4 regions of the Xanthobacter sp. DMC12 genome follow, and region 1 is predicted to be linked to each of the others. Evidence: predicted binding sites of a transcription regulator. Region 1 holds the regulator's gene; each other region holds the start of a gene.

Region 1 (7,202 bases):
GCACCATCTTCAATTTGCTCGGTCCGCTCTCCAATCCGGCCGGCGTGAAGCGGCAGATGGTGGGCGTGTTCGCGAAATCCTGGATCGTGCCTCTGGCCGAGGTGCTCAAGGCGCTGGGCTCGGAGAAGGCCTTCGTGGTCCACGGCTCGGACGGGCTCGACGAGATCACCATCTCCGGCGGCACCGACATTGCCGTGCTGGAAGACGGCCGCATCCACACCTTCACCCTCAATCCCGAGGATGTGGGCCTCGCCCGTGCGCCCGCCGAGGCGCTGAAGGGCGGGGACGCCGCCCACAATGCCGAGGCCCTGCGCGCCGTGCTGGACGGCGCCCCCGGCGCCTATCGCGACGTGGCGGTGCTGAACGCCGCCGCCGCCCTCGTCGTGGCCGGTCGCGCCAAGGATTTGACCGCCGGCGTCGGCATGGCGCAGACAAGCCTAGACACCGGCTCCGCCCGCGCCCGGCTGGAACGGCTCGTCACCCTCTCCGCCTCTCTCGCCCCGGAGGCCGCGCAATGAGCGACATCCTCACCAAGATCGAGGCCTACAAGCGCGAGGAAATCGCCGCCGCGAAGAAGGCCCGGCCTCTCGCCGAGATCGAGGCCGCTGCCCGCTGCGCCCCCCGCGTGCGCCCCTTCGCGGGCGCGATCGAGCAGAGCCTGTCCGAAGGCCGCACTGCGCTCATCGCCGAGATCAAGAAGGCGAGCCCCTCCAAGGGCCTGATCCGCGCAGACTTCGACCCACCGTCCCTCGCGCGCGCCTACCAGCGCGGCGGTGCCACCTGCCTGTCGGTGCTCACGGACACGCCCTCCTTCCAGGGTGCGCCGGACTATCTGAAGGCCGCCCGCACGGCGGTGAGCCTGCCCGTGCTGCGCAAGGATTTCATGTACGACACCTATCAGGTGGCGGAGGCCCGCGCCTGGGGGGCGGACTGCATCCTCATCATCATGGCCGGGGTGGACGACGCCCTCGCCCTCGACCTCGCCGACGCGGCCGCCGCTTATGGCATGGACGCCATCGTGGAAGTGCATGACGACGCCGAGCTGGACCGCGCGCTGGCGTTGCCCTGCCGGCTCATCGGCATCAACAACCGCAATTTGCGCACCTTCGAGACCACGCTGGCAACCTCCGAGCGCCTCGCGCCCCGCGTGCCGAAGGACCGCATCGTCATCGGCGAGAGCGGCATCTTCACGCCGGCCGACGTGGCCCGGCTGGCGCAGGTGGGCATCGGCACCATTCTGGTGGGCGAGAGCCTGATGCGGCAGGAGGATGTCGCATCCGCAACCTCTCTGCTCATAGCGGGTTAGTGTTGCCGTATACGTAAATTTCCGCCTTAATGCGCGAGGGTCTGCAGAGACCGCCCGCACTTTGGGAGGAACACGTGAAGTCGCGTTCGTCGGCCGGTGCCCGCGTCGCGTCTTTGGCGTGGGCGCGCGGGCGGCTTTCGCCGAGCTGGGTCGTCCTGACCAGTGTCCATAAGCCACAGCCTACCGGCCCCGCTTGGCGCGACGCCCCAGACCGTGCCCCCTGCAAAGGAATGTGCCCGGCGGCCTTGCCCACTTAGTAAGTTTGTACTTAATTATATCATCGGCCCGCCAACGAGGCCGAAATGGAAGGGGAAACAATGAGGACGGGTCTCATCGCCATCGTTGCCGGCCTCGTCGGCCTTGCGGCATCGCCCACGCTTGCCGCGGATGTCACCGGCCAGTGGCTGACCGCCACCAAGAACGGCCAGGTGGAAATCACCCAATGCGGCAAGTCTCTGTGCGGACGCCTCGTGTCGTCGGACGGCCTCAAGGCCGATCCGAACCTCAAGGACATCAAGAACCAGGATACGAAACTGCGTGACCGGCCGCTGAAGGGCCTTGTGTTTCTGACCGGCTTCACCGGCGGACCGAAGGAGTGGACCGGCGGCAAAATCTACAATGCCGAAGACGGCAAAACCTATTCCGGCTCCATCACGCTGACGGGCGACGATACCCTGAAGCTGAGCGGGTGCGTGATGTCGGTGCTCTGCCAGTCGCAGACTTGGACCCGCCTGCGCTGATCCAACCAACGCCGGCAACACAGCCTTTCCGCCGCCCTGCCCTTGCGGCGGTGGACAGGCGCCGCCGCGGACGCCATCTTCCCCGACCTCAGATCGATTCCGGGGAAGACCGCGACTTCCATGGCCAGCCTGACCCATCTCGACGAACAGGGCGCCGCCCGCATGGTGGACGTGTCCGACAAGGATGCGACCACCCGCGAGGCGCTGGCCGAGGGCCGCGTGGCGATGGCGCGCGAGACGCTGGACCTCATCCTCTCCGGCAACGCCAAGAAGGGCGACGTGCTGGGCGTGGCGCGCATCGCCGGCATCATGGCCGCCAAGCGCACCCATGAGCTGATCCCCCTCTGCCATCCCCTGATGCTGACCAAGGTGGAGGTGGAGGTTGTCCCCGATCCCGCCCTGCCCGGCCTTCATGTCACCGCCCGCGCCAAGGTGACGGGCCAGACCGGCGTGGAGATGGAGGCGCTGACCGCCGTCTCCGTCGCCTGCCTCACCATCTACGACATGGCCAAGGCCGCCGACCGTGGCATGCGGATTGAAGGTATCCGCCTGCTGGAGAAATCCGGCGGCCGCAGCGGCCATTTCCGCGCAGATGACGGAGCGGCTTGATCCGTTTCCGCCATCATGACCCGACAGCACGTGCAGAGTGAGGGAGCCGCGCCATGGCGCTCATGACCGTCGAGGAGGCCACCGCGCTCATCACTGAGGGCGTCGTCGCGCTCGGCGTCGAGGATGTGCCGGTGCAGGCGGCGGCCGGGCGGGTGCTGGCGCGCGATCTCGCGGCCCGCCGCACGCAGCCCCCCGCCGACATGTCGGCCATGGACGGCTACGCCGTGCGCGGCGCCGACATCGCCGAGACGCCCGCCCGCCTGACCGTGATCGGCGAGTCCGCCGCAGGGCGCCCCTTTGCGGGTGTTGTGGCCGCCGGGCAGTCCGTACGCATCTTCACCGGTGCCGTGGTGCCGGAGGGCGCCGACACGGTGGTGATCCAGGAGAACGTCACCCGCGAGGGCGACACCATAACCACCACCGCCCCGACCGCCGCGCTCCGCAACGTGCGCAAGCGCGGCTGCGATTTTTCCGAAAGCGCACCCGGCCTGTTCGCCGGCCGGCGCCTGACAGGCCGCGACATCATGCTGGCCGCCGCCATGGACCATGCGACAGTGCCGGTCGCGCGCCGCCCGCGCGTCGCCTTGCTGCAGACCGGCGACGAACTGGTGCTGCCCGGCCAGGGCACCGGCAACGACAGCGAGATCGTCGTCTCCAACGCCTTCGGCCTCGCCGAACTCGCCCGCCGCGCCGGTGCCGATGTGACCGACCTCGGCCTCATCAAGGACGACCTCGCGGCCATCCGCGCCGTGGTGGCGCGGGCGCTCTCCGGCGAATTCGATCTCGTGGTCTCCTCCGGCGGCGCCTCCGTGGGCGATCATGACCTGATGGCCCCGGCGCTGAAGGCCGAGGGGGTGGACCTCTCGGTGCACAAGATCGCGCTGCGCCCCGGAAAGCCGCTGATGTTCGGCCATCGCGGCGCCGTGCGGGTGCTGGGGCTGCCGGGCAACCCGGTGTCCTCCCACGTCTGCGGGATGGTCTACCTCGTCCCCCTCATCCGCGCTCTGCAGGGTGATTCCCGCCCCGGCCCCGAGACCGTGCCGGCGCGCCTCGCGGCCGACCTGCCACCCAATGATGTGCGGCGGGACTTCATGCGCGCGACTCTCGACCGCCGGGCGGATGGCTCGATCCACGCCATTCCCTGCGCCTCGCAGGACAGCGCCATGCTGAGCATTCTCTCCGCCGCCGACTGCCTTCTGGTGCGCCCGCCCTTCGCGCCTGCGGGGCGTGTCGGAGACCCCTGCGAGATTATTCCCTTCGACGATTGAGCGTTAACGGGGCCTTCACCACTTGCGGAACACAAAAGGAACAGATAAAGACTGTTCATGATTTGTTTCGCGGCGCACCGGGCTGGATGCGCTTGGAATCGGGACCGGCCGAGAGCGCCGCTTCCGGGCGGTGCGTGCAAGGAACGGGGCCAGGGAATGCTCACTCGGAAGCAATATGACCTTCTGCGCTTCATCCATGAGCGGCTCAAGGAAACCGGGGTCCCACCCTCCTTCGACGAGATGAAGGAAGCGCTGGACCTGCGCTCCAAGTCCGGCATCCACCGCCTCATCACCGCTCTGGAAGAGCGCGGCTTCATCCGCCGCCTGCCCAACCGCGCCCGTGCGCTGGAAGTGGTGCGCCTGCCCGACAGCGTGGCGCCGGGCCTTGCCTCCGCCCGGTCCGCAGGGCGCGGCTTCTCCCCTTCGGTCATCGAGGGCAGCCTCGGCAAGGTCCGTCCGGTGCCGGAGGACGACGAGGCGGGCCAGGTGGTCTCGGTGCCGGTCATGGGCCGCATCGCGGCCGGCACGCCCATCTCCGCCATCCAGAGCCGCAGCCACACGCTGAACATCCCGCCCGAGATGCTGGGCTCGGGCGAGCACTTCGCCCTTGAAGTCCGCGGTGACAGCATGATCGAGGCCGGCATCCTCGACGGCGACACGGTGCTGATCCGCAAATGCGACAGCGCCGATACCGGCGACATCATCGTCGCGCTGGTGGACGACGAGGAAGCCACCCTCAAGCGCCTGCGCAAGAAGGGCGCCTCCATCGCGCTCGAGGCCGCCAATCCAGCCTACGAGACCCGCATCTTCGGGCCCGACCGCGTGCGCATCCAGGGCCGGCTCATAGGCCTGATGCGCCGCTACTGATCCTTATTTCTCCTGCGGGAGATCCGGAACGGGGTGAGGGGCGCGGCGGTCCACGCTCAACGGGCGCCTGCGCTTTTTCTCAAGGGCGTTGCTCCTCACCCCGACGCCTCTTGAAGCCCCCCCCCATCAGGGCGCGGTCGCATCCGCCTGAGGGTCGCCGGCATCGGCGGTGGCGGGTTCGGATATGGGTTCCGGCGGCAGCGGCGCCATCCAGGGACGGGATACGCCAGCCTTGCGGCTGGATTCGGCGACGAGCGCGCCGTCGCGGAGGGTGAAGGCGAGCGTCCCTGTCCGCGCGAGTTTCGCCGGGGTCAGCACCTCTGCCGGGCAGGTCTTGGGCGGCGGATCGCGGGTAACGATCATGCGGGCATTCAGGCAGTCCGCCTCCAGGCTTTCGGCGCGGCGCGAAATGGCGATGGTGCCGCCACCGGGCAGCGGCGCGGTGCAGCCGAGCGGATCGCAGGTGAAGCCGGCGGCGAGGTCCTTCGTTCCGGCCGTGCGGCGGTCGCCCTCCCGCGTCAGCCACTGCTCCACCAGCAGTTTCTGGCCGGAGGCGCCGAGCACCGAAAGCCGCCCGTCCGGCATCCGCACCGCCACCGTCTGCGCATCGGGCGCTATGAGGAGGTCTGGCTTCAGAGGCGCGCCCGCCACCAGCGCGGCGAGGCCGAGGGGCACCAGCGCCGCGAGGGTGAGGACGCCGCGCAGCAGGCAGAGGGCCAGCAGCGCGAGCGAGAACCACAGCAGCGTCCCGGTGCCGATGAAGGCGGCGCGGATGTCGGCGCCCGGCAGCGTGCCCACCCAGTCGGACACCGCCGTCATGATCTCGATGCCGCGCCCCATCACCGGCCAGGCGAGATGATCCCAGCCGAACGGCATCAGCAGCACGCCCGCCAGTCCCGCCGGCATCACCAGGAAGGACACCGCCGGCATGGCGGCGAGGTTGGCGAGCAGGCCATAGGGCGCCACCCGCTGGAAATGGAAGATGCCGTAGGGCGCCGTCGCGAGCCCCGCCACCAGCGAGGTCAGCGCCGTGCCCGCCACCAGCACAGCCACCCAGGAGACCACCGCGCCGGCGATGCCATCCGGCCGGGGGATCGCCCGCAAGGGCTGGAGCCGCTCATAGGCGGCGACGAGGGCGAGGGTGGCGGCAAACGACATCTGCGTTCCCGGGTCCAGCGCCGCCTCCGGCGTCAGCGCCAGCACCACCACCGCCGCAACGCCCACCGAGCGCAGCGACAGGGACGGCCGCCCCACCATCACGCCCGCCAGCACGAGCCCGGTCATGACGAAGGAGCGCTGGGCCGGCACGTCATTGCCCGACAGCACGAGATAGAAGGCGCTGCCCGAAAGCGCGATCAGCGCCGCGATGGACTTGATGGGCAACGACACCGCCAGCCCCGGCACCAGCGCCAGCACGCCCCGCGCCAGTGCGAACAGGGTACCGGCCACCAGCGCCATGTGCAGGCCGGAGATGGAGAGGATGTGCGAGAGGCCGGAGACGCGCATGCTCTCCTCCACCGCCCGCGGAATGCCGGAACGGTCGCCGGCGACCAGCGCCACCGCCACCTCGGCCGGCACGCCGGTGAGCGAGGCGCGGATCCGGTTCGAGAGGCTTTGCCTCACCCCGTCCAGCCCCATGGCGAGGCGCACGGACAGAGGCGGATCGCGCGGCGCCGCCGCCTTCGGCCGGCCGAGCCCGTAGCCGATGGCGCCGATGCCCTGAAACCACGGCGCGCGGCCGAAATCGTGGGCGCCGGGCATGGCGGGGCCGGAGGGCGGCAGCAATTGCGCCAGCTGCGTCACATGGCTGCCCACCGGCGGGGCCCAGTCCTTGCGGAGCGAGAGCCGCACCAGCGCCGGGGCGTTGGCGAGCCCGCGCACGGCGTCTCCATCAAGCCGCAGCAGGATGCGGTCGCCCGTGGTCCGCCGCTCGACCCGCTCGATGAAGCCGGACAGGCGCACCGGGGTCTTGGGCGGCACGATCATCTCGTGGGCGATGAGCGCGGTGCGCACCCCGCCCGCCGCAAAGCCGGCTGCAGTTGCAAGCAGCACCGCGGCGATGCCGAACGTCACGGGGCGGGCCCGCGCAGCCAAGGCCGCCGCCGCAAATGCCGCCACCAGGACGAGGCTGGCGACGAGCGACGGCTCGGTGGACGCGCCGAAGTAGAGCAGGATACCGGCGGTGAAGGCGGCCGGCAGCCACAGGATCAGCCGGCCCGAGGCCGCCTCGGCCGCCACGTCATGGGCGATGCGGGCCTTCAGCGCATCGGCGAAGCGGATAAGACCGCGCGTGGAGAGCGCCGGGAGCGCGCCCGCAGCTCCCCGCCCCCCTGTCCGCGCCCTGCCTGAGGCCCGCTCGTCCATCCCCGCCCGCCGAGGGGCCGGTCCGGGCCGCGCCCGCCCCGTGTTCCT
Region 2 (7,202 bases), 1.0 Mb from region 1:
TCGCTGGCCGCGGACTATGGCTACGATGCGCTGGTGCCGCTCTCCCGCGACGAGATCCGGGCGCTGGTCGGCACCTCGGCTTATTATGGCGGACTGCTGGACAAGGGCGCGGGCCATCTGCACCCGCTCAATTTCGCGCTCGGCCTCGGCTCTGCCGCCATTGCCGCCGGGGTCGAGATCCACGAGGGCACGCGGGCGGTGAAGATCAGCGATGAGGGCTCCGTGACCGTCACCACGGACGGCGGTGGCACCGTCGTTGCCGACTTCCTGCTCGAATGCGGCAACGGCCTGATGGACGGGCTCGACCGGCGGGTGGACGCCCACGTCATGCCCATCTGCAACTATATCGCCGCGACCGAGCCGCTCGGGGACCTGGCGCACGAGATCATCGCCAACGACGCCGCGGTGGCGGACAGCCGCTTCGTCATCAACTATTTCCGCCTCTCCGCCGACGGCCGGCTGCTGTTCGGCGGCGGCGAGAGCTATCGCCGCGGGCTACGGCCGGACGTGGCGGACTTCGTGCGGCCCTTCATGCTGCGCATCTTCCCGCAGCTCGGCGAGGCCCGCATCGACTACGCCTGGGGCGGCGTGCTGGCCATCACCATGACGCGCCTGCCCTTCGTGCGCCGCCTGTCACCCCGTGTGCTGGTCTCGGCCGGCTACAGCGGGCAGGGTGTGGCGCTGGCGCCGTTGTTCGGAAAGATCCTCGCCGAGGCGGTGGACGGCCAGCTCGCGCGCTTCGATCTGCTCGGACGCCTGCCGGTGCCGCCCTTCCCCGGCGGCACCCTGCTGCGCACCCCGCTGATGATGGCGGGCCTCAGCTACTACGCCCTGCGCGACCGGCTCTGAGCCGGTCCGGCCTCAGTTGAGGCCGCCGAGGCGTTTGGCTTCGGCGAGGGCCTTCAGGCAGCCGGCCTCGTCGCCTGCCGCCTGCAGGTTGATGGCCTGGTTGAGCGCGCCGAGGGCGCCGGACTCCGGCTGCGTCACCCCTGCCGCGGCCAGCGATCCAGGCGTCGGCTGCTGGTCGGTCTGCGCCGCGATGGACTGCTCCTGCTCCGGCGGCTTCTTCGGGTGAGGCAGGCGTTCCTTGAGGGCGGCCTGGACCGAAACGATCTGCTCGAGGCAGGCCTGCGCGCGCGCCGGTGCGGCGAACGCGATCAGCACCAGTGCCGGCACCAGCGCGCCGGCGAAACGGGACGCGGAAAAATGAGCCATTCTCGACCTCGGCCACAGGCTGCGGGGTGGCGGGATGCGCGCCGCGCCCCAATGAGTCGCGAGCCAATCCGCCCGCGCCGCGAGCATACCCATGCCCACGGCCCGTTGGAATGCGGCGGCGCGACCGGATGGCGTCTCGATGGGGCCTTGCCGGCTAATGCCCAGCGCCCGCCGCCCGGCGGCGGCGGACCAGCATGTTGAGTCCCTCGATGGCCGTCGAGAAGCCCATGGCAGCGTAGACATAGCCCTTGGGCACGTGGGCGCCGAACCCTTCGGCGATCAGCGTCATGCCGATCATGATGAGAAAGCCCAGCGCCAGCATCACCACGGTGGGGTTGGCCTCGATGAAGCGGGCCAGCGGGTCTGCGGCGAACAACATGCAGGTCACTGCCGCGATCACGGCGATGACCATGATGGGGATGTGCTCGGTCATGCCCACGGCGGTGATGATGCTGTCGATGGAGAACACGATATCGAGCATCAGGATCTGCACGATGGCCGCGGTGAAGCCGATGGTGACCCTGCTGTCCTTCACGTCCTCCGCATGGGTCTGCGGGTCCACGTTGTGATGGATCTCGGTGGTCGCCTTCCACACAAGGAACAGGCCGCCCGCGATGAGGATGAGGTCGCGCCATGAGAAGCCATGGCCGAACACCTCGAAGACGGGCGCCGTCAGCCGCACGATGATGGCGATGGTGCCGAGCAAGGCGAGGCGCATGATGAGCGCGAGGCCGATGCCGATGCGTCGTGCCTTGCTGCGGTATTGCTCCGGCAGCTTGTTGGTGAGGATGGAGATGAAGATCAGGTTGTCGATGCCGAGCACGACTTCCATGGCCACCAGCGTCACCAGGGCGACCCACGCGGCGGGATCGGCTGCGAGTTGGAGGAGGTAGTCCATCTAGGGGGTGCCTTCAGCGAGGGGTTGCGAGGAATTCTGGGCGCCGCCGGGAAGGGGCGCGGACTGCGGCGGGGCGTGGACGCGGATGGCGGCCGGACGGATGCGGAAATGCGCGGGCGTGTAGGTGACAAGCTCGCCGTCGGTGTTCACCGGCCGGGGGCGGCTGGTGCGCACCACGACCTTTTTCGTGCGGAAGGCGCGCACGTCATCCCACTGCCCCTGCGTGCCGGCGCGGAGCGAGGGCAGAAGCGCCAGCAGCCGCCACCAGTGGTCGACTTCGAGGCTGTAGAAATCGAGCTGGCCGTCGTCGGCGGTGGCGCTCGCTTCCACCGTCATGCCGCCGCCGTAGTGGCGGCCGTTGCCCACCGAGACCTGCAGGGTGCGCACGGCCTCGGCGGTTCCGTCGTGCTCGATATAGGCCGTGAACAGGCGCGACTGCATCAGCAGGCGGGCGGCGACGATGCCGTAGCCGACCACGCCGAAATAGCGCTTGGCCTCCCGCGTGAGCGCGCGGGCGAGATCCGCGGAAAAGCCGATGCTCGCCACGTTGAGGAAGGGATGGCCGTTGACCTCGCCGAGATCAATGAAGCGGGGCGGATGGTCCAGGATGACCCGCGCCGCCGCCAGCGGATCTGTGGGGATGGAGAGGGTGCGGGCGAAGTCGTTGGCCGTGCCGAGCGGCAGCACCCCGAGGGGGAGCTGGGTGTCGTAGAGGCCCGAGGCGGCCGCATTAAGCGTTCCGTCGCCGCCGCCGAGGATGACGAGATCCACCTCATCCGCACGGGCGCGCAGCGCGTCGGACACGTCACCAGCTGGCGGCAAGGGGGCTTCGAGAAGATCGAAGCCGGTTTCGAGCACGGCACGCACACCATCAAGCGGCAGGGTGCCGCTGCGGGCGCGCGTGTTGACCATGAACAGCGCGCGCCGCCGTGTCCGGGGGGCTCGGTCAGTCATGCTGCTGCCGGTCTCGACGATGCGGAGGGAACCATGGGGCCTCTGGATGGAGCGCGCAAATCACGCCTGATCCGACATCACGCAGAAGACCTGCGCCAGAGGGGCCCGGACCGGTGAGCGGGAAAATGGGGGCTGTGGCGCTACCGCCAAGGGGATGAGGCAGAATGTCGCGTGCTCGGCCCGCCTTCTGGCGTGGCTGGGGCGATCGACCTTCGCGGCTCTGGGGAGTGCCAAAGGAAACAGAGGGAGGAGAGCGGGGGCGTTGCTCTCCTCCCTCTACATCGGCCAGCACCAGGGTTGCGGCACCTGGCTATGACCGAACCCCTGTCCGCTTGGGAAGGGAAGGGAGGAGAGCGGGGGCGTTGCTCTCCTCCCTCGGTTCAATCAGCGCCCGGGTTGCGGCACCGGGCGATGACCGAACGGTTTGGTTCGATGAGTATTGACATAGCGCACCGCTTGGGGCGATGCAATAGAGAACTGAACGGTTCAGTCAAACGTGCGCTCGGCAGGCGTCTTTACCCCGTTCGATGTGTGGCATCATTGCCATGCCGGCCGTGCAAGGGACGCCATCATCGTCAATGCGCTTGCGCCCGGGATGTGCGATCGCCGAGAACGAAGGCCTAAGGAAGAGACCCGCGGGATGACGGACAGCGAAGGCGATATCGCACTCAAGCCACGACAGGTGGCGGGCGGGGAGGAGTGCGGCCCGTGCGATGCCCACGAAGCGGGGACAGGGGCGGGGCAGGACCCCGAGAAGCGCAGCCAGATTCTCGCCGGCGCCCGGGAAGTGTTCTTTGATCGCGGCTTCGATGCCGCCAGCATGGGCGACATCGCCCGCGCGGCCGGGGTCTCCAAAGGCACGCTCTACGTCTATTTCGAGAACAAGGACGACCTGTTCGCCGAGCTTGTCTCCAACGAGTGCGGCGAGACCGCCGAGCGCATGTTCGTCGTGGATCCCGACGAGGAGGATATCGAGGCGGCGTTGACCAAGATCGGCCGGTCCTTCGTCACCGCCATCCTCCGGCCGAGCAGCATCGCGCTGCTGCGGACGGTCATTTCCATTTCCGGAAAGTTTCCCGATGTGGGCCGCCGCTTCTTCGAGGCGGGCCCCTGCGCCGGCATCTCCCGCCTCGCCGTCTTTCTGAAGGCCAAGGTGGAGCAAGGGCTGCTCGACATCGAGGACGTGGATCAGGCGGCGAGCCAGTTCCTCACCCTCTGCAAGGATGGCGTGACCATTCCCGTGCTTGTCGGCGCACCGAACGCGCCCGATCCGGCGGCGGTGGAGAAATCGGTGCGGGGCGCCGTGCGCGTGTTCCTGCGGGCCTACGGCAGCGATCGCCGCGCCGCGTCCTGAGCGCTCACCCACCGGGCAGCACCAGTCGGCCTTCGGCATCGAACGGGAAGAAGGGATTGTGGGCGACTTCCCACAGATGCCCGTCGGGGTCGGCGAAATAGCCGCTCGTCCCGCCCCAGAATACCTTTTGCGCCGGCTTGACCACGCGCCCGCCCGCCGCCTCCGCCCGCGCGATCAGGGCTTCAGCCTCGTCCGGCGAGCCGACGTTGCAGGCGAGCGTGAGGCCGGCGAAAGGCTGCGGCGGGGCATCGGGCAGCATCGCATCCTCCGCGAGGCGCCCGCGCGGAAAGAGGCTGAGCACCACATTGCCCGCGCGGAAGAAGACGACGTTGCCGGCTTCCCCTTCTCCCGCCTTGCTCTCCTCGAGCCCGAGCGCCCGATAGAAGGCGGCGGCGCGCGAGAGATCGGACACGCCGAGCGTGACGAGGTGAAGCCTGAGATCGGGTGCGGTCATGCCGGCTCCTCAAGAGAACAAGTCGAGCTGCTCGCCCGGCTGCTTCGGACGGCGGAAGTGGTCGGTGGTCAGCTTCAGCCCGCGGCCGGCGAGGCCGAGGCGGCGGGCGGCGATCTCGAACCTGCGGCCTACCGTCCAGGCATAAGGACCATCCCCCCGCCCCCTCTTGCCGAAGGTTGAGTCGTAATCCTTGCCGCCGTGCATCTGGCGGATGAGATTGAGAACGTGGCGGGCCTTGTCCGGGAAATGTGCCACGAGCCATTCGCGGAACAGGTCGGCGATCTCGAGCGGCAGGCGCAGCATCACATAGCCGGCCTCGGACGCGCCCGCGGCCTTGGCGGAATCGAGAATGCGCTCGATCTCCATGTCGTTGAGCGCCGGGATCAGCGGTGCGGTGAGGACCGCGGTGGGAATGCCGGCGTCGGCGAGGCGGCGGATGGTGCCGAGGCGCACATGGGGGCTGGCGGCGCGCGGCTCCATGGTCCGCGACAGGTGCGGATCGAGCGTGGTCATGGAGATGGCGACTTTGGCGAGGCCCTTTTCCGCCATCGGTCCGAGGATATCGATGTCGCGCACCACCAGCGCCGACTTGGTGACGATGCCCACCGGATGCCCGAAGTCCGCCAGCACCTCGAGAATACGGCGGGTCAGCTCGTAGCGCCGCTCGATGGGCTGGTAGGGATCGGTATTGGTCCCCATGGCAATCACGCGCGGCTTGTAGGACGGGTGCGCCAGCTCTCGCGCCAGCAGTTCCGGGGCGTCCGGCTTCACGAACAGCTTGGTCTCGAAGTCGAGCCCGGCGGACAGTCCGTGATAGGCGTGGGTCGGCCGCGCGAAGCAATAGATGCAGCCGTGTTCGCAGCCCCGGTAGGCATTGATGGAACGGTCGAATGCGATGTCGGGGGACTGGTTGCGGGTGATGACCGTGCGGGCCCGCTCCTCCGTCACCTCAGTGCGGAAGGGCGGCAGATCTTCCAGCGTCTGCCAGCCGTCGTCGAACAGCACCCGGGCGGCCGGCTCGAAGCGCCCGGCGGCGTTGGAAACGGCCCCGCGGCCGCGCCGCCTTTCCGTCTCGACGCCGGTCCCGGTCTCTCCGTCCAGCGCGGGTGGCAGGGCAGGGGGCGGCGCGCTCCGCTCCTCGGCGAGGCGGCCCATGATGCGCTCGGAGCGGGTCTTCACCGGCGGCGAGGCGATACGGGCGTCGCCGGCAAAAGCCTTCGGTGCCGCCTTGGGCTGGGCGGCCTTGGCGGGAGTGGCTTTGGGCAAACCCGCCCTGGATTCGGCCTTCAGGGAGGAAGCGATCGGCGCGGCAATTGGTCCCCCCGGAACGGGCGGGGCGGCAGTGCGCGGGCCGTGGGAATCAGATGCGGGGCTCATGCTTAAAAAGCTAGCATCGAAACCGGAACATAACAAGAACATCTGGCCCGCGCCGACAGACACACGGGGGACTAGCGGCCTGCATCGTTTAATCTGGTATACTGTACACCAAAAGGCAGTTGCCAGACATTCCCATCTCCGGTAAAGGCCTCAGAAGACGCTTAGGAGCAGGGGGATAAGATGGCTGAACACGCCACGATCGAATACGCCACGGCAGACGGTAACGATTATCCCGAGCACGAGCGCACCTACGCGATGTTCACTGCCCTCGCCAAGTGGGGCACCATCGGCGTTGCTGCCATCCTCGTCCTGATGTGGATTTTCCTCCTCTGAACCGCTGAGCGGCCGGAGCACCGGAGACCTCAAGAAATGAAAATCGCTGTTCCCGCCGAGATCGATCTCGGCGAGCCGAGGGTTGGCGCGACCCCGGATACGGTGAAGCGTCTCGTCGCACTGGGCGCATCCGTGGCCGTGGAGAGCGGCGCGGGCGTGAAGTCCGGCATTCTCGATTCCGACTTCGTGGCGGCAGGCGCCACCATCGCCCCGTCGGCGTTTGACGCGCTGAACGGCGCGGAAGTCGTACTGAAGGTTCGCCGGCCGACGGAAGCCGAACTTTCGTCGTACAAGCCGGGCGCCCTCGTCCTCGCCATCATGGATCCCTACGGCAATGACGCGGCGCTCGCCGCCATGGCCAATGCCGGGATTGCTTCCTTTGCCATGGAGCTGATGCCCCGCATCACCCGTGCGCAGGTGATGGACGTGCTCTCCTCGCAGGCCAACCTCGCCGGCTATCGCGCGGTGATCGACGCGGCCGCCGAGTTCAACCGCGCGCTGCCGCAGATGATGACCGCCGCCGGCACCGTCCCGGCCGCCCGCGTCTTCGTCATGGGCGCCGGCGTCGCGGGCCTCCAGGCCATCGCCACCGCCCGCCGCCTCGGCGCCATCGTGAC
Region 3 (7,202 bases), 270 kb from region 1:
CGATGCCCGCGAACAGGGCGTGCCCGGCATTGGAGGTGCGCACCCGGCAGGGCGCCTTGTCGCCGTCCAGCGCCAGCACATAGGTGCCCAGGGCCGGATCGAAGAAGGCGGCATCGAAGGCCGTTCGCATGTCCCGTGCCCGCGCCGCGTAGGTCTCCGCCGCAGCCGGCGCGCCGAGCGCGTGGGCGATGGCCGCCGCCGCATTCCACGCGGCATAGGCATAGCCCTGCACCTCGACCAGTGCGATGGGGCCTTTCGCGAGCCGTCCATCCGCGTGGAAGATGCTGTCGTGGCTGTCCTTCCAGCCTTGATTGACCAGACCGTCGCCGCGCCGGCGGCCGTATTCGATAAAGCCGTCCCCGTCGCGGTCGCCGTGCTCGCGCATCCAGCCCAACGCCGCCTCGACGGCTGGCCACAGCATGCGAACCGTCTCCAGATCGCCGGTGCGCTCCAGATAGGCGCCGGCCAGCATCACGAACAGCGGGGTGGAATCGATGCTGCCGTAATAGCGGCGGAATGGCACCTCCCCCAGCTCCGCCATTTCGCCGAACCGCACCTCGTGCAGGATCTTGCCGGGCTCGGCATCGGCTTCAGGATCGAAGGTCGTGGCCTGGTTGGCAGCGAGGTGCAGCAGCACGCCGCGCGCAAGGGAGGGCGTGAGCCACAGGGTCTCGAAGGCGGTGATGAGCGCGTCCCGCCCGAACACGGTCGAGAACCACGGCACGCCCGCATAGGGGTAGGGTCCCTCCGGCAGGTCGGTGATGAGCACGTTCAGATCGCTGACCGCCCGCCGCAGTCCCTCATTGAAGTGATCGTTCGAGGAGGAAACGCCGGCCGAGCGCGCGGTCCGCGCTCGCATGTCGGCGCGGATATCTTTCAGTCCCAGCCGGAAGGCCTGCCGGGCATCGCGCTCCGGCTCGGCCCCGTCGCAGCGGATTTCGGCGAAGATCACGAACCCCTCGCCGGGCTTGAGGGTGAGTTGGTAAAGCGCCCGGTCGGCTGCGAGCACGCTGGGCCGCGGCGCGAATGCGAGGCGGGTTGTGCGAGTGCGGGCGTCGAGGCCGCGATAGGCGAGGCCCACATGACTTTCCCCGACCACCGGCACCGCGACGCGCCCGCGCTTCGCCCTATGGGAACCGCGCACCTCGAACAGGTCCACGAAGTCCGCATCGAAGAACAGGCCGATCTCGAACGTGCGGGTCTCGCCATCGAAATTTCGGATGGAGAGGCATTCGTGGCACGCGCCCCGGAACAGGAAGCGCGAGCGGCGCAGATGGATGAGATCGTGCGCCAGCTCGTCCCGCCCGCTGCGGGCCGGCAGGTCCGGATTGGTGAGGTCGCAGCTTAGCGTGGCATTGTCGTCCCGCACGGTGGAACCGAGCAGCAGGGGCCGCACGCCATCGATGGTGAGGAAGAATTGCGAGAGATGGCGCGTGTCGCGATGGAACAGGCCGTGGTTGCTGGCCAGACCGGGGACGGCATCACCATGGGCATCGAACACGGCGAACGTGTCGTCGTGCTTGAGCGTGCGCGGCACCGCCTCGATCTGTGAGGCGCTGGCCGCGATCGCATAGCCCGGTTCCTGCGGGTCTGCACCGGCGACCCGGGCCGCCGCGTCAGACGGAGACATTCAGACTTCCTGCGCCCAGCTCGCGCTTCTTGCGCGGGCTCGCGGGGGTGGCGAGGCGCTCGTAAAGGGCCGCATAGTCCCGCGCCATCCGCCCGGCGGAAAAACGCTTCTCGAAGGTCCGCCGGATCGCGGCGCGATCAAGCCGATCGAGGTCGGCAACACGGGCGACCGCCTCATCCTGACCGGAGACGATGTAACCGGTGAGGCCGTCCTCCAGCACTTCGGGCACGGAGCCGCAGCCATAGGCAATGGTGGGCGTGCCACAGGACATGGCCTCGATCATCACCAGCCCGAAGGGTTCCGGCCAGTCGATGGGGAAGAGCAGGGCCTTGGCATTGCCCAGGAAGTGCGCCTTCTGCCGCTCGTCGATCTCGCCGATGAATTCGATGCCGGGCGTGGCCTCCACCATGGGGCGGATCTTCTGCTCCCAATAGTCCTCGTCCACCCGGTCCACCTTGGCTGCGATCTTCAGCGGCAGGCCGGCGCGGGCGGCGATCTCGATGGCCCGGTCGGGCCGCTTTTCCGGCGAGATGCGGCCGAGGAAGGCGAGGTAGTCGCCGCCTTGGGGATTGAACGGCAGCAGGGTCTCCGGCAGGCCGTGATAGATGGTCGAGGCCCAGTTCACCGGCGGCATGGGCTTGCGCTGGTGGTTCGAGATCGAGACCAGCGGGAACTCGTCATAGAGCGCATAGAGCCGGTGGGCGGCCACGCTATCGAGCCGGCCGTGCAGGGTGGTGAGCGTGCGCGGAGCATGCTCCTTCAGCACCGCATAGTGCAGCACGTCCACATGGACGTGGAGGATGTCGAATTCGTCCGCGCGCCGCCGCACCTGCTCCAGCATGAGCATGTGGAAGACGATGGGATCGACCGGCCCCGGCGACAGTCGCAGGCCCATCTCGCACATGGGTTCGAGCTGCGCCGAAGTCAGGGAGTCCCCGCTGGCGAACAGCGTCACGTCGTGGCCCTGCGCCACCAGCGCTTCGCACAGATAGGAGACGATGCGTTCGGTTCCGCCGTAGCGACGCGGGGGCACGCTCTCGATGAGCGGCGCGATCTGGGCGATGCGCATATGTGTCTCCTCCGGCGTCGCCGGCGCGATGTGAACCGAGGATGCGGGCGCTTGTCCCGTGCTCTTCGGCCTGAACGCGGCAGGCCGGCTCAGGGTTTCACCGCACCTGCGAAAGAAGGCCGCGCCGAAGCGGCAGCTCGGCGTTAGGGCAGGTGTGCGGGACGCGCCGCGTTACGAAATGTTATCCACATGCTGTGGACGAAAGAGAACATATTGCGAACTTAGAACAAAACAGGTACAACTGCCACGTTCTTAATTCCCCTTGCACCCGCACCGGAGCGCGGCGATGACTCAGGCGACACTCCGACTCGTCGAAGGTTCTTCCATGGACAAGACCAAGGCGCTGGATGCCGCGCTCTCGCAGATCGAGCGGCATTTCGGCAAGGGCTCCATCATGCGGCTCGGTAAGGGGGGGAAAGCCCTTGAGATCGAGAGCATTCCCACCGGTTCGCTGGGGCTCGACATCGCGCTGGGCATCGGCGGGCTGCCCAAGGGGCGCGTCGTTGAGATCTACGGCCCGGAATCCTCGGGCAAGACCACGCTTGCGCTGCACACCATCGCCGAATCGCAGAAGCGCGGCGGTACCTGTGCCTTCATCGATGCCGAACATGCGCTCGATCCGGTCTATGCCCGTAAGCTCGGCGTGAATTTGGACGACCTGCTCATCTCCCAGCCGGACGCTGGGGAGCAGGCGCTGGAGATCGCGGACACGCTGGTGCGCTCCGGCGCCATCGACGTGCTGGTGGTCGATTCGGTGGCCGCCCTCACTCCGCGCGCCGAGCTCGACGGCGAGATGGGCGACAACCAGCCCGGCCTGCAGGCTCGCCTCATGAGCCAGGCGCTGCGCAAGCTCACCGCCTCCATCTCCAAGTCCAACACCATGGTCATCTTCATCAACCAGATCCGGATGAAGATCGGCGTGATGTACGGCTCGCCCGAGACCACCACGGGTGGCAACGCGCTGAAGTTCTATGCCTCCGTGCGCCTCGACATCCGCCGCATCGGCGCCATCAAGGAGCGCGACGAGGTCGTGGGCAACCAGACCCGCGTGAAGGTGGTGAAGAACAAGCTGGCGCCGCCCTTCAAGCAGGTCGAGTTCGACATCATGTATGGCGAGGGCGTCTCCAAGACCGGCGAGCTTCTTGACCTCGGCGTGCGCGCCGGCGTGGTGGAGAAGTCCGGCGCCTGGTTCTCCCACGACAGCCAGCGCCTCGGCCAGGGCCGCGAGAACGCCAAGACCTTCCTGAAGCAGAACCAGGAGATCGCCGGGCGCATCGAGGCGGCCATCCGCCAGAACGCCGGCCTCATCGCCGAAAAGATCCTCGCCGGCGATCCCGAAGAAGATGCCGAGGGCTCCGCTGCCGACGCCTGAGGGGCGGATGCGGAGTGCGTCGTGACGGTTACAGGGCGGGCGGGGACCTAACGGTGCCCGCCCGTTTTTATCGAGGAGCGTGATGTGTCCGGGGCCCAGCTTCGTGTTGCGCCCTCGCGTTTCTGGACAAGCGGCGGGCCCATCGTTAAACGAACCCGGTTCCGCCGGCCGCCACGGTCGAGGGGACCGCGCGACGCCCGAGGGGTGGCCGGAGGTTGGCCCGAGGCGCTGGCGCGCGCAGCGATCACCAGAGCCGGCGGCCGCAAGGCCCGGCCTCCGAGGGACAGTGCCGGCACATGAGCGGCGTCAACGAGATCCGGTCGAGCTTCATCGACTACTTCGTCAAGGAGGGCCACGAGGCCGTCGCCTCGTCGCCCCTCGTGCCGCATAACGACCCCACGCTCATGTTCGCCAACGCGGGCATGGTGCAGTTCAAGAACGTCTTCACCGGCGTCGAGAAGCGGCCCTATTCGCGGGCGGTGACGTCGCAGAAGTGCGTCAGGGCCGGCGGCAAGCACAACGACCTCGACAATGTGGGCTACACCGCGCGGCACCACACCTTCTTCGAAATGCTCGGCAATTTCTCGTTCGGCGATTATTTCAAGGATCGCGCGATCGAGCTCGCCTGGAACCTCGTCACCCGTACCTTCGAATTGCCGAAGGACCGCCTGCTCGTCACGGTCTACAGCGAGGACGAGGAAGCCCACGGCCTGTGGAAGAAGATCGCCGGCCTCTCCGACGACCGCATCATCCGCATCGCGTCGTCGGACAATTTCTGGTCCATGGGCGACACCGGCCCGTGCGGCCCCTGCTCGGAAATCTTCTTCGACCACGGCCCGCACATCTTCGGCGGCCCGCCCGGCTCGGCGGACCAGGACGGCGACCGCTTCATCGAGATCTGGAATCTCGTGTTCATGCAGTATGAACAGCTGCCGGGCGGCGAGCGCGTCGGCCTGCCGCGGCCGTCCATCGACACCGGCATGGGCCTCGAGCGCATCTCGGCGGTGCTGCAGGGCACCCACGACAATTACGAAACCGACCTCATGCGCGCCCTCATCGCCGAGGTCGCCGAATTCACCGGCGTGGATCCCGAGGGCCCGCAGAAGGCGAGCCACCGGGTGATCGCCGACCACCTGCGGGCGTCGGTCTTCCTCACCGCCGATGGCGTGCTGCCCTCGAACGAGGGGCGCGGCTACGTCCTGCGCCGCATCATGCGCCGGGCCATGCGCCACGCGCAGCTGCTCGGCGCCAAGGACCCGCTGATGCACCGCCTCGTGCCTATCCTGGTGCGCGAGATGGGCCGGGCCTATCCCGAGATCGTGCGCGCCGAGCCGCTGGCGGAAGAGACGCTGCTGCTGGAGGAGACGCGCTTCCGTCGCACGCTCGAGCGCGGCCTCTCGATCCTCGAGGAGGAGAGCCAGGGCCTCGTTTCCGGCGCCAGCTTCCCCGGCGAGGTCGCGTTCAAGCTCTACGACACCTACGGCTTCCCGCTTGACCTGACCCAGGATGCCCTGCGCGCCCGCGGTATCGGCGTCGACACGGCGGCGTTCGATGCGGCCATGGCGCGCCAGAAGGCCGAGGCCCGCGCCAACTGGGCCGGCTCCGGCGAGGCGGCCACCGACACGCTGTGGTTCGGCCTTCGCGACAAGGTGGGCGCCACCGACTTCCTCGGCTACGATACCGAGAAGGCGGAAGGCGTGGTCACCGCGCTGGTGCGCGACGGTGCCGAGGTGGCGGCTCTCAATGCTGGCGAGACCGGCCTCGTGGTGCTCAACCAGACCCCGTTCTACGCCGAATCCGGCGGCCAGGTCGGCGATACCGGCCGCATGACGGGAGAGGGCGGCCTCGTTGCCGAGGTGCGCATCACCCAGAAGAAGCTGGGCGACCTGTTCCTGCACGATGTGAAGGTGGAGAGCGGCACGCTCAAGCCCGGCACCGCTTTGGTGCTGGAGGTCGACCACGATCGCCGCGCCGCCGTGCGCGCCAACCATTCCGCCACCCATCTGCTGCACGAGGCGCTGCGCCGTGTTCTCGGCGAGCATGTGGCGCAGAAGGGCTCGCTGGTCGCGCCCGACCGCCTGCGCTTCGACTTCTCGCACCCCAAGCCCCTCAGCGAGGCCGAGGTGGCGGAGGTGGAGGAGATCGCCAACCGCTTCGTGCTGCGCAACGAGCCGGTGGAAACCCGCGTCCTTGCCGTGGACGATGCCATCAAGTCCGGCGCCCGCGCTCTGTTCGGCGAGAAGTACGGCGAGGAGGTGCGCGTCGTCTCCATGGGTACCGACGACGGCAACGGCGCGCCCTATTCGGTGGAGCTGTGCGGCGGCACCCATGTGAAGCGCACCGGCGACATCGGCCTCATCTCCGTGGTCTCCGAAGGCGCGGTGGCCTCCGGCGTCCGCCGCATCGAGGCACTTACCGCCCGCGCGGCGCGCAAGCACCTGAACGGCGCGAATGCCGCCCTCATCGCCACGGCCTCCGCGCTCAAGGCGCCGGTTGGCGAGGTGGAGGCGCGCGTCGCCGCCCTCGTCGAGGAACGGCGCAAGCTGGAGCGTGAGCTGGCCGAGACCCGCAAGAAGCTGGCCATGGGCGGCAGCCAGGGCGCGGGAGACGCCGTGCGCACGGTCGGCGACATCAAGCTGCTCGCGCGCCAGGTGGAAGGCATCGAGATCAAGGATCTCAAGGGCCTGGTGGACGAGGGCAAGAAGCAGATCGGCTCGGGCGTCGTCGCCATCGTCGGCGTCACGTCCGATGGCAAGGCCGGCATCGTGGTGGGCGTTACCGCCGACCTCACCGCCCGCGTCGATGCCGTTTCTCTGGTGCGGCTGGGCGCCGAGGCCCTGGGCGGCAAGGGCGGCGGCGGCCGCCCCGACATGGCCCAGGCCGGCGGCCCCGACGGCGACAAGGCCGACGCGGCACTCTCCGCCATCGAGGCGGCCCTCGCGGGCTGAACGGCCGGGCGGCTTCGCCCTCGCCGCGCACGCGACAGGCCGGACCCGGTCCGGCCTGGTGGGTAGCGTTCGTGCGACCGGTCCACGACGCGCGCGACGTGGATTTGACGCAAGCCCCTTGCGCAGCGCCATCGCTTCTTGCCACACAGGGGTCGGGGCGCCGGCAGCAGGCAGCGGAGTGGC
Region 4 (7,202 bases), 170 kb from region 1:
GGTGGTCATCGGCGGCACAGGCACCTCCTGTCCCAGCCGTTCGGCGGCGGCAAAGCGCCCGGCCATCAGGCCCACGGCGGCACTTTCCACATAGCCTTCGCAGCCAGTGATCTGCCCGGCGAAGCGTAGGCGCGGATCAGCCTTCAGGCGCAGCGTGCCGTCGAGCAGGCGCGGGGAATTAAGGTAGGTGTTGCGATGGAGGCCGCCGAGCCGGGCGAACTCGGCATTTTCCAGCCCCGGAATGGTGCGGAACACGCGGGCCTGCTCGCCATGGCGCAGCTTCGTCTGGAAGCCGACCATATTGTAGAGCGTGCCCAGCTTGTTGTCCTGCCGCAGCTGGACGATGGCATAGGCCTTCACATCAGGCGCATGCGGATTGGTGAGGCCCACCGGCTTCATGGGGCCGAAGCGCAGCGTCTCGCGGCCCCGCTCGGCCATCACCTCGATGGGCAGGCAGCCGTCAAAATAGGGGGTCTTGGCCTCGAAGTCGCGCACGGGCGCCTTGTCGCCGGAGATCAGCGCATCGATGAAGGCATTGTATTGCGCCTCATCCATTGGGCAGTTGATGTAGTCTGCGCCCGTGCCGCCCGGTCCCGCCTTGTCGTAGCGCGACTGGAACCAGGCCTTGCCCATGTCGATGCTGTCGAAATGCACGATGGGCGCGATGGCATCGAAGAAGGCGAGGGCGCTTTCGCCGGTGAGGCCAAGGATGGCTTCGGCCAGCGCGGGGGAGGTGAGGGGGCCGGTGGCGAGGATCACATTGTCCCACTCGGCCGGGGGCAGGCCGGTGATCTCCTCGCGACGGATATCGATGAGCGGGTGTTCTTCCAGTGCGGCGGTGACGGCGCGGGAGAAGCCCTCCCGGTCCACCGCCAGCGCGCCGCCGGCCGGCACCTGGTTGGCATCCGCCGCCTTCAGGATCAGCGAGCCGGCGCGGCGCATCTCCGCATGGAGCACGCCGACCGCGTTGCCCTGCGGATCATCCGAACGAAAGGAATTGGAGCAGACCAATTCGGCGAGGCCATCGGTGAGGTGCGCCTCGGTGCCGCGCACGGGCCGCATCTCGTGAAGCACGACGGGAACGCCGCGGATCGCCAGCTGCCAGCTTGCCTCCGAGCCCGCGAGACCGCCGCCGACCACATGGACGGGTGCGACATTATCGCCATTCGGACGGTCGGGCCAAAAAGTGTCAGGCATCGCGGCTCCAGTGCGGCGCCGGCAATCAGGGGCATCCGGCGGGACAAGGGATGTGCCACACGCGCCGCTCAGACTTCAACCCTCGCAGCCATCCGCATCCTGTGAGGGCCCCAAAAACGAAAATGGCCCCCTGAGGGACCATTCTCCGGTGCCTGCCCGAAGGCAGGCTCAGCCATGGCGGCGTTGTCTGAAATCAGGCAACGGCCGAAGCGTGGCGGGCCACCGCGCGGATCTCGCTGCGCGACACGTTGATGTCCGCGAGAGACCGATCATCAAGGCTGGACAGCTCCGCAACCGTGCGGTTGTAGACCTGCCACCGGCGAAACTGGCGAGCCAGCAAACCCCAGAGCAACATCTTACTTCTCCTTTCGTGGTGCGCCTTGCAGCGACTCCACTTGCTGGCAGCAACATATGCTCTCATGCTGCGTCGCCATAGAGCGCTGATGCATTGCAGCAATGCAACGCGTGCATGGTCCGGGCAATCGCTCGTTAACGCATGGGAATAGTGCAATGCTGCATTGCATATCCTTGGCAAGTCTCGTTTTTGGAGAGGTATATTTCTGCCTCCCCCATGCTATGTCGAGCGTGAGTGGGCGGGGGCCCTCTCGGGACGCTGCTCGCGCGGCGTGCCGCGTATGCGTAAGACGCATTGGGGGCATGTGATGAACGTGGCGAACGCCGCCGGCCTAGCCGGGGACGCTATCTATACTGCCCAGGAGGAACGGGGCCTCACGTCCCGTTTTCTGGGTTCGACAGGCTTCTTTGTCGAGGTGGGGGCCTACGACCCGGTCTTCCAGAGCCAGACGCTCCACCTGGAACTCACCGGATGGCGGGGGCTTCTGGTCGAGCCCGTGCCGGAATTCGCCGAAAATCTGCGCCGTGCCCGTCAGGCGGACGTGGTGCAGTGCGCCTGTGTCGCACCCGAGGCCGCTGTCGCCGGCCGAGTGGCCCTGCTGGAACGGCGCGGCGCCAGCACCGTCGTCTTCGATCCGCGCAAGGTGCGGCCGGAGGACATGGTGATCGAGGTGCCGGCCGCGACCCTCGACTCCATTCTCGACGACGCCGGGCTCTCCAGCATCGACTTCCTCTCGGTGGACGTGGAAGGCGCCGAGCCCGACGTGCTGAAGGGACTGACGCTCAGCCGCTTCCAGCCCAAGCTGGTCGTGGTCGACGACCGGGAGCGGTTCGCGGAGACGTGCGCCGTTCTGCGTCAGGGCAATTACCATCTCGTTCGGCGTACCGGCCACAATGCGTGGTTCGTGCCGCACGAGACCGCCCGGCACCTGAGCCTGCGCGCACGGGCGCAGCTCGCGTGGACCTACGGCATCGGCCGTCTGCTCCGCCGCGGCATCCGTCCGGGTTCCGCCCGTATGGCCTGAGGCGGCGGGCAGTCGGAAGGCGAGCCTTATTCGGCCGCCTGCCGGCGCCGCCTGCCGCGCGTGACCCGGGGCGCATCGGATGCCTCTGCGGGCGCTTCACCTGCGCCGCCCAGTGTATCCGGCACAGCCTGCGCCACGACGCGTGTCTCATCGGCCGCATCGGCTTCCACCACGTCCGGCGAGGCAGAGCGTCGACCGGCCTTCCCCCGCCCCGGCTCAGCCGGCCTGGCTGACCCTTTTGTGTCGCCGGCCTTCTGCCCGTCCGCGAACGGACGGCGGGCGAGCACTTCGGCGAGGAAACGGCCGGTGTGGGAGCGCTTGCTGGCCGCCACCGTCTCCGGCGTGCCCGCCACCACGATCTCGCCGCCGCCGTCGCCGCCCTCGGGGCCGAGGTCGAGAATCCAGTCGGCGGTCTTGATGACTTCGAGATTGTGCTCGATCACCACCACCGAATTGCCCTGCTCCACCAGCTCGTGCAGCACCTCCAGCAGCTTCTTCACGTCGTGGAAGTGCAGGCCGGTCGTCGGCTCGTCCAGGATATAGAGCGTACGCCCGGTGGCGCGCCGCGACAACTCCTTGGAGAGCTTCACCCGCTGCGCCTCGCCGCCGGACAGCGTGGTGGCTTGCTGGCCGACCTTCACATAGTCGAGGCCGACGCGGTGCAGCGTCTCCAGCTTCTCGCGCACGGAGGGGACGGCCTTGAAGAATTGCGCCCCTTCTTCCACCGTCATGTCGAGCACGTCGGCGATGGACTTGTTCTTAAAGGTGACTTCCAGCGTCTCACGATTGTAGCGCTTGCCCTTGCAGACGTCGCAGGTGACGTACACGTCCGGCAGGAAGTGCATTTCGATCTTGATGACGCCATCGCCCTGGCACGCCTCGCATCGCCCGCCCTTCACGTTGAAGGAGAAGCGCCCGGCGCCATACCCACGCGCCTTCGCTTCCGGCAGGCCGGCGAACCATTCGCGGATGGGGGTGAAGGCGCCGGTATAGGTCGCCGGGTTCGAGCGCGGCGTGCGGCCGATGGGCGACTGGTCGATATCGATCACCTTGTCGAGGTGTTCCAGCCCCTCCAGCTTGTCGAACGGGGCAGGGGCCTCCGAGGCGCCGTTCAGCCGCCGCGCCACCGCCTTGTAAAGCGTGTCGATCAGCAGCGTGGACTTGCCGCCGCCCGACACGCCGGTGATGCAGGTGAACAGCCCGAGGGGAATTTCCGCCGTGACATTCTTCAGGTTGTTGCCGCGCGCGCCGGTGAGCTTGAGCATGCGCTTCGGATTGGGCTTGCGCCGCGCCGGCACGCCCACGCTGAGTTCGCCCGTGAGATAGCGGCCGGTGAGGGAGGCGGGATTGGCAAGGATTTCCGCCGGCGTGCCCTGTGCCACGATCTTCCCGCCGTGGATTCCCGCGCCCGGGCCCACGTCCACCACATGGTCGGCGGCGAGGATGGCGTCCTCGTCGTGCTCCACCACGATCACCGTGTTGCCGAGGTCGCGCAGGTGCTTGAGCGTGCCCAGAAGGCGCTCGTTGTCGCGCTGGTGCAGGCCGATGGAGGGCTCGTCCAGCACATAGAGCACGCCGGTGAGGCCCGAGCCGATCTGCGAGGCGAGGCGGATGCGCTGGCTCTCGCCGCCCGATAACGTGCCCGAAGACCGCGCCAGCGTCAGATATTCCAGCCCCACGTCGAGCAGGAAGCGCAGCCGCTCGCGGATCTCCTTGAGGATGCGTCCGGCGATCTCGTTCTGCTTGTCGGTGAGCTGGGCCGGGAGGTTCTCGAACCATCCGGCCGCCCCGCGCACGGAAAGCTCGCCGATCTCGCCGATGTGCCGCCCGGCGATCTTCACCGCCAGCGCCTCGGGCTTCAGCCGGTAGCCGTTGCAGACCTTGCAGGGCACGGTGGAGAAGTATTTGGAGATCTCCTCCCGCGCCCAGTCGCTGTCCGTCTCCTTCCAGCGCCGGTCGAGGTTGCGCACCACGCCCTCGAAGGTCTTCGAGGTCTCATAGGCGCGCATGCCGTCGTCATAGTGGAAGGTGATCTTCTCGCTGCCCGAGCCGAACAGCAGCACCTCCCGCGCCTGCTCCGGCAGGTCGGCGAAGGGCACGTTCAGCTTGAAGTGGTAGTGCTTGGCCAGCGCATCCAGCGTCTGCCCGTAATAGGGCGAGGTGGATTTGGCCCAGGGGGCGATGGCGCCCTGCTTCAGCGAGCGCGCCTTGTCCGGCACCACGAGGTCCGGATCGATGGTCTGCTCCACGCCGAGCCCGTCACAGGCCGGGCAGGCGCCGAAGGGATTGTTGAAGGAGAACAGCCGCGGCTCGATCTCCGGAATTGTGAAGCCGGACACCGGGCAGGCGAACTTCTCCGAGAAGATGATGCGGCGCGGATCGCCGGCCTCGTCCTTCTCGTCGGCGAACTCCGCCACCGCGATGCCATCCGCGAGGCCGAGGGCGGTCTCGAAGCTGTCGGCGAGGCGTTGGGCGAGGTCCGCGCGCACGACGATGCGGTCCACCACCACGTCGATGTCGTGCTTGAACTTCTTGTCGAGGGCCGGTGCCTCGGCGATCTCGTGGAAGGTGCCGTCGATCTTGACCCGCTGGAAGCCCTTCTTCATCCACTCGGCGAGTTCCTTGCGATACTCGCCCTTGCGCCCGCGCACCACCGGCGCCAGCAAGAAGAGCCGCGTGCCTTCTGGCAGCGCGAGGGTGCGGTCCACCATCTGCGAGACGGTCTGGCTCTCGATCGGCAGGCCCGTGGCCGGCGAATAGGGCACGCCGGTGCGCGCCCACAGCAGGCGCATGTAGTCATAAATCTCGGTGACTGTGCCCACCGTGGAGCGCGGGTTCTTAGATGTGGTCTTCTGCTCGATGGAGATGGCCGGCGAGAGACCGTCGATCTGGTCCACGTCCGGCTTCTGCATCATCTCCAGGAACTGGCGGGCATAGGCCGAAAGGCTTTCCACATAGCGCCGCTGTCCTTCCGCATAGATCGTGTCGAAGGCGAGCGAGCTTTTCCCCGAACCGGACAGGCCGGTGAACACCACCAGGCTGTCTCGGGGGATTTCGAGATCCACGTTCTTGAGATTGTGCTCGCGCGCGCCGCGCACCGACAGGGTGCGGGCATCGCGACGGGGGGCGGGACGCGGGGAGGCTGCGCGATCAGACATGGACATCCGCTGGCGCCTGCGGCGCAAAAAGGGGTCGGGGCCTGAGGAACGATCGTGCCACGCTTGCGGCGGCAAACACGCCGACGGCTGGAAAGCCGCGCAGCGCGCCAAGGAACGTGCTCATGAACTCAGGGAAATGTAGTGGACCTTGTGCGATGCGGAAGAGAACATAATCAGAACTCCGGAGGGTGCCACCCAAAAAGAGCCGTCGACTCGCATGGAGCGCGCCCGATGGCCTTGCCAGTCTGGGGGAAGTCGGCTAGGAACACAACGTGAACATCTGATCCCTCAGGTGATACGCGCGGAAGAGCGTGCCGGTTCATCGGTTCATCATGGGGATAAAGCCGCACCGGGGGTCGCGTGGCCCGGCGGGGACGCTAGGGTGCGGGATTCGCGGCGTGCCGATCTTCGGTGGCGCCCAGAAACGGACTACGGCACGAGGGAGAGCGCGATGGCCGGCAGCGTCAACAAGGTGATCCTGATCGGCAATCTGGGCCGCGACCCGGAGGTCAAGTCGTTCCAGAACGGCGGCCGCGTCTGCAACCTGTCCATTGCCACGTCCGAGAACTGGCGCGACAAGGCCTCCGGCGAGCGCCGCGAGCGCACCGAGTGGCATCGCGTGGTGATCTTCAACGAGAATCTGGTGGGCGTCGCCGAGCGTTTCCTGAAGAAGGGCTCCAAGGTCTATATCGAGGGCCAGCTCGAGACCCGCAAGTATGAGAAGGACGGCCGCGAGACCTACACCACCGAGGTGGTGCTGCGCCCCTATCGTGGCGAGCTGACGCTGCTCGACGGTCGCGAGGGTGGCGGGTCCGGAGCAGACGAATACAGCGGCGGCTCCGACTTCGGCTCGGCCAGCCCCATGGGTGGCGGCGGTGGCAGCTTCGGCGGCTATAGCGGCGGCGGTTCCGGCGGCGGGCGCCGTCCGGCGCCGGCTGGCGGCGGGATGGGCGGCGGCTCGGGTGGTGGTCGCCCCGCGGCCGATCTCGACGACGAAATCCCCTTCTGAGGCGGCCGGCGCCTGTCGCGCCGGTGGAGGCGGGGCGAAGCGTCGGTGACCCCGGCCGCGGCCCGGTCGTGCAGTGTCCATTCCTGCGTGCGGGGCCTCGACGTGGAGGGAACGCGTGGCGTTCCCTGTCGCCCCGTCGCGGCGTCGTTCGCTGGTCGGGTTTTCATGCCTTTTCAGGCCCTTCTGACGCAAAAGCGACAAAATGTGCGGCGCCTAGCAAAGTGCTCCGCATAAGTTATTGATTTATAACGGGAAAAATTGAGCCAACCGGTGGGGTTTTGCTGGCGTCGGAAGGGTGAATCGGCTAGAAGGAAGCGCCCTTCCAATCCATGCGAGTGCTGACTTTTGGCCGATTCCGAAACGCCGAAGAGTGGCGGCGAGCCGCCGTCCGACATCCGGCCCGTTTCCATCACGGAGGAGCTGTCCCGCTCCTATCTCGACTATGCCATGAGCGTCATC

What was found. The regulator LexA, encoded in region 1, represses DNA repair genes until DNA is damaged. The targets are predictions, from matches to a motif close to TGTTCNNNNTGTGTTCNG.
Region 2: a site for LexA is predicted at 6,276-6,293, ahead of ACT535_RS07590 (PA0069 family radical SAM protein). Genes of this name have one in related genera too.
Region 3: a site for LexA is predicted at 2,904-2,921, ahead of recA (recombinase RecA). Genes of this name have one in related genera too.
Region 4: a site for LexA is predicted at 5,996-6,013, ahead of uvrA (excinuclease ABC subunit UvrA). Genes of this name have one in related genera too.

The regions. Positions count from the first base shown of each region.
Region 1 is NZ_JBQUYZ010000001.1:651,804-659,005, forward strand. Features, by position in the region: gene trpD (anthranilate phosphoribosyltransferase) at 1-518, shown strand, start outside; gene trpC (indole-3-glycerol phosphate synthase TrpC) at 515-1,306, shown strand; gene ACT535_RS02905 (DUF2147 domain-containing protein) at 1,624-2,046, shown strand; gene moaC (cyclic pyranopterin monophosphate synthase MoaC) at 2,167-2,655, shown strand; gene ACT535_RS02915 (molybdopterin molybdotransferase MoeA) at 2,709-3,923, shown strand; gene lexA (transcriptional repressor LexA) at 4,080-4,790, shown strand; gene ACT535_RS02925 (ComEC/Rec2 family competence protein) at 4,917-7,154, opposite strand.
Region 2 is NZ_JBQUYZ010000001.1:1,652,194-1,659,395, reverse strand. Features, by position in the region: gene ACT535_RS07620 (NAD(P)/FAD-dependent oxidoreductase) at 1-849, shown strand, start outside; gene ACT535_RS07615 (hypothetical protein) at 862-1,215, opposite strand; gene ACT535_RS07610 (TerC family protein) at 1,370-2,113, opposite strand; gene ACT535_RS07605 (lipid kinase) at 2,114-3,067, opposite strand; gene ACT535_RS07600 (TetR/AcrR family transcriptional regulator) at 3,708-4,421, shown strand; gene ACT535_RS07595 (VOC family protein) at 4,426-4,875, opposite strand; gene ACT535_RS07590 (PA0069 family radical SAM protein) at 4,885-6,030, opposite strand; gene ACT535_RS07585 (aa3-type cytochrome c oxidase subunit IV) at 6,433-6,585, shown strand; gene ACT535_RS07580 (Re/Si-specific NAD(P)(+) transhydrogenase subunit alpha) at 6,622-7,202, shown strand, end outside.
Region 3 is NZ_JBQUYZ010000001.1:924,836-932,037, reverse strand. Features, by position in the region: gene ACT535_RS04275 (amylo-alpha-1,6-glucosidase) at 1-1,630, opposite strand, end outside; gene ACT535_RS04270 (glycosyltransferase family 4 protein) at 1,617-2,699, opposite strand; gene recA (recombinase RecA) at 2,986-4,071, shown strand; gene alaS (alanine--tRNA ligase) at 4,368-7,019, shown strand.
Region 4 is NZ_JBQUYZ010000001.1:482,134-489,335, forward strand. Features, by position in the region: gene trmFO (methylenetetrahydrofolate--tRNA-(uracil(54)-C(5))-methyltransferase (FADH(2)-oxidizing) TrmFO) at 1-1,197, opposite strand, end outside; gene ACT535_RS02090 (YjiS-like domain-containing protein) at 1,391-1,552, opposite strand; gene ACT535_RS02095 (FkbM family methyltransferase) at 1,860-2,576, shown strand; gene uvrA (excinuclease ABC subunit UvrA) at 2,603-5,734, opposite strand; gene ssb (single-stranded DNA-binding protein) at 6,186-6,743, shown strand; gene gyrA (DNA gyrase subunit A) at 7,089-7,202, shown strand, end outside.